2 regions of the Chryseobacterium metallicongregator genome follow, and region 2 is predicted to be linked to the other one. Evidence: riboswitches for the same ligand, from Rfam matches in the RefSeq annotation. Region 2 holds a riboswitch; the other holds the start of a gene.
What was found. A riboswitch is a leader RNA that binds a small molecule or an ion and turns the genes downstream of it on or off. The one in region 2 is predicted to bind cobalamin.

Region 1 (2,192 bases), on a different contig from region 2:
GCTGAATACTTCCAATTGCTGAAACCATCGAACGCATAACGTCCATGGGATGTGCGGCCGCCGGAATACTTTTTAAGATATTTCTTACAGAGTGGGGAAGTCCTCTCAGTGATTTTAATTTTGCTTTATAATTTTTGAGTTGAGCTTCAGTAGGCAGCTGGCCATAAATCAGAAGATAGGCTACTTCCTCAAATTGCGCTCTTTCTGCAAGATCCAGGATGTCATAGCCTCTGTAATGGAGATCATTTCCGCTTTTTCCTACACTGCAAAGAGCGGTATTACCTGCTGTCACTCCGGAAAGTGCTACGCTTTTTTTAGGCTTAAATGTTGGTTCGCTATTCGTTGACATGAGTATTTTGTTTAAAAAGGTTATCTAATTTTTGTTCATAATCATGGTAGCCAATGCTTTGATAGAGTTCTTCTCTGGTCTGCATTGTGTCCAGTACATGCGCTTGTGTTCCATCTTTGCGGATGTGATGATATACATTCTGCGCGGCTTTATTGGCAGCTCTGAAAGCGGAAAGAGGGTAGAGGATGAGCCCTACACCTGCACTTTTCAGTTCTTCTACAGTGTACATTTTAATCATTCCAAACTCAGTGATATTGGCAAGTACCGGTATTCCGGAAGCATCAACAAATTTTTGATAAAAGCTTAAGTCAGGAACTGCTTCAGCAAAAATGAAATCTGCACCGGCTTCTTTGTAGGCGATGGCTCTTTCTAGCGTTTTTTCAAGACCTTCATTTGCAAAGGCGTCTGTTCTGGCTCCAATCACAAAATTTTCATCGGTACGGGCATCTGCAGCTGCTTTAAGTCTATCTACCATTTCCTCTTTGCTTACGATTTCTTTTCCGGGGCGGTGTCCGCAACGTTTTGCACCTACCTGATCCTCAATGTGAATGGCTGCTGCTCCGGCTTTGATTAATGATTTTATAGTTCGGGCAACATTAAAAGCAGAAGGCCCAAATCCTGTATCAATATCTACCAAAAGTGGTAAATCACAAATATTAGTAATACGCTGAACATCTATGAGTACATCATCCAGAGTCGTAATTCCTAAATCAGGAATTCCTAAAGACCCTGCAGCAACACCTCCTCCTGAAAGATAAATGGCATTAAAACCAGCCTGCTGTGCCAATAATGCATGGTTTGCATTGATAGCTCCAACAATCTGAAGGGGATTTTCTTTTTCCATAGCCTCCCGGAATTTTAAGCCGGGCGACTTCCAATTTTCATTTTTGATCATTATAATATTTATTGTTGAGTTGAAATTTGTTTGTTATTAAAGAAGCGGAAGAGCTGTAAAGACATCGCTTTTGAGTAAAAAGTAAAAAGTAGGAAAGGAGTTGAGACATCTTCCCATTGTGCTGATGTTGGGAATTTTGAGAAACTCTGATTGTACAGGTTTGTAAAATAAACCTGTTGGAACTCCACGAATAATTAAAATTGCTTTGGTACACCTTATCCCTTTTTACATTGATTAAATCCTATAAAAAGTTCTCTGTAAACTTCGCGGTGCTTTATTAAGAAAGAAAAATTACGGAAAGGGGATACGAATGAGCTACAGAATCATGAGAAGCACGAAACGTACGCTCATATTCATTTCAAAAAAAATAACACAGTTTGATAAAAAAGTTATCGTACTATATCCATATCGCATCATACCTGACTGTAAGCTTCAAATCGCGAAAGCATCGTCAATACGAAATAGGCAGGTCTCCTGACTTGTAACTGTTTTTATCATCCTTCCCATATAAAAAATATACAGTGGATATCAATTGATAAAAACTTTTTGTATGTTACTTACAGTTGCGCGACAGTTCGTGATTTACACACGATTCCCTTTTAATACACAGCTAAGTGTAACCAGTTTCGGTTGATAAAGAAGGTTTTAAGAACTCCTTGGTGGTAAATATAAGTATTTTATAATAACGAAAAAGATATTTTATGTAATCAATAGTTTTTTTACTGTAATCTATTGGAAATGATTGAGTTGTGGCGGGTGTTTTAGAAGAAAAGCGGATTGTTTATGTTGTTAAATTAATATAAAAGATAACCGGAAAATTAAAGATAGTTAATAAATTTGCTGTTCTTCTTTCATTTTATAAATTTTATTAATCGTATATTATTGATTATGGTAGACATTGCAGAATTTAAACAAAATCTGGGGTTGAGTGAAGTTCCTGTAGAGCTT
Region 2 (2,192 bases):
TGTTCCACTGATAGGTTGTAGCCAATGCTACCAATGTAGTATAACGTGTAGGATATGAGAAGTTATCCAGATTGGCATCCAGATTATTGTACTGAAAGTCACCACTCAGGCTGACATCCCAATTGGGAGTGATTGAGTAAATATTGGAAGAAGAAAGATAAAGTTCCCTTTGGATGTAGGTATTATCGGTATAAATAATAGACTGTGAACGAACCGTATCCATAAAATGGGTATAATCGTAAGCAAATTTTGCTTTCAGCTGAGTTTCCAATTTTGGGAACAGTTTTTTTCTCAGATTGGCCTGTACAAAATAATTCTCATCGGAAAGCCTCGCTCCTCTTCCTCCGAAACGGCCGTTCACAATAGGTGCCGGCATTCCGCGGTTTGAAATATAACCGTAACCACGGATATTCCAGCTTCCGTTATTTAAAGTTCCGTTGAGAGAAGTTTCAAAACGTTTTGCCCGAATATCTGAATCATGTCTCTTTGCAATGGTATCATACGCCTGTTGCCCATCGGGATATTTCTTGGCATAACGAAATCTGTAAATTCCGTCACTCTGCATAAATTCTCCGCTGAAGCTGGCAGAAACCCTGTCTGAAATCTTCTGTTCCAATCGGAATGAAGGATTAAAGAGATCAATGGAAGCACTTTTTGCTCTTATCACGAGATTGGTTTTTCTATTTCCTTTAAATACAGGTGTTTTAGGCTGTAAATAAATAGACCCCGAAGAACCAAAGTCTTTCGCAGGTTGAAAAATTTCACTTTTCTGTCCGTTATACAATGATATTTCTTCCAGATCATCCAAGGAATATCGTCCCAGATCCACTAGTCCGTTTTGGGCATTTCCTAATTGAATTCCATCATAGAAAACGCCTACATGCTGACTTCCCAGGCTTCGGATATTAATAGTTTTCAAACCACCCAATCCTCCGTAATCTTTAATCTGAACTCCTGAAAAATACCGCAGTGCATCTGCAACAGAATGGCTGTTCAGTCTTTCCAGCTGCTCGCCTTGTAAAATTTGTGCCGGAAGGATTTCTTTAAAATTCTTTTTGTAAAGATTGATTCCTTTAATGGTCTCTTCCTGAAGACTGTCCTTTTTCTTGGTTTGAGAAGATAAAAATTGAGATGTGATCACCAATATTGTGAAAACAGCTTTATGAATTGCAGAAGTAGTTTGTTTTGCCGCCATTAGCTCATTTAGGATAATGAAGACGCTAATGGATATAAGAATACAACGACAAAGCACAGCTGTTACTGCACAGAATCATTGATGTCCTAAGCTTTATTCCACGAAAGCGTCAAACGATTATTTTCTGGCAGGTCTTCTGACTTACTCCATTTTTGAAATCCTTCCCATTAAAAAACAGTGGATATATTCTTCAAAAACTTTGGTACGGAGCTTACAGCAGCGGGTCTGTTCCGGATTTTCACCGGATTCCCTTTTAAGAGCTTTTTAGGGCTCACCAAATTTCGGCAAAGATAAATAATTATTCCTAATCCCCAATTAAAATCATGATTCATAAACAATTAAAGCTCCCGAAGGAGCTTTAACGTCATTTTATTGAGGGTGTCACTTTAAATTCCAATATTCAGGAAAATACTGAATCTTGATTTGGCTTCAATATCTCCTCCTGCCAGATGAGTATACATGGGAAGCATTATTTCACTTCCTAAACTTAGCCTTTTGTAAGAAGCTTCAAAACCCAATTTCCCATACAAAGCACTTCCTGCAGTATTAGGCAAGGCTTCATTAAACTGTTTATTCTGAGCATAAACCTCTCCCTGAACTCCCGTTTTTACAGAAAAAATAGATTTTTCATTCCCCGCAACCTGATAAAAACCTGTTGCAGCATAATTCCATTGGTTACCAAAACGATAATTTTTCTTATTCTCAGTTTTAATCGTGTAATCCGTATTGACCAATACCGCTACTTTATTTTTCTGAAATTTATAATTCAAAGCTGCCTGATAATCCCAGCTTCCCGTTCCCAGCTGAAAACTTGGATTGACTCCAGATGCTCCTTTTTCATCAAACTTTCCCAGTGGAATTTTCATACCCAAACCTCCACTCAGATGATGGAAATTATCTTTAGAACTCATCAGTTGGTAAATTCCCATCAGGTTCAGATCTCCAATCCCATTGATTTTAATATCTCCCTGCATGGTTTTCTTCTCATGGAAATGGA

Region 1: linked by a shared signal. The riboswitch ahead of prpB (methylisocitrate lyase) and the one ahead of REB14_RS14640 (TonB-dependent receptor plug domain-containing protein) in region 2 are both predicted to bind cobalamin.

The regions. Positions count from the first base shown of each region.
Region 1 covers NZ_JAVIXS010000007.1:60,183-62,374, forward strand. Annotated here, with positions in the region: gene prpC (bifunctional 2-methylcitrate synthase/citrate synthase) at 1-349, opposite strand, end outside; gene prpB (methylisocitrate lyase) at 336-1,244, opposite strand; cobalamin riboswitch at 1,692-1,884, opposite strand; gene REB14_RS11750 (hypothetical protein) at 2,133-2,192, shown strand, end outside.
Region 2 covers NZ_JAVIXS010000014.1:260,675-262,866, reverse strand. Annotated here, with positions in the region: gene REB14_RS14640 (TonB-dependent receptor plug domain-containing protein) at 1-1,195, opposite strand, end outside; cobalamin riboswitch at 1,305-1,489, opposite strand; gene REB14_RS14635 (transporter) at 1,582-2,192, opposite strand, start outside.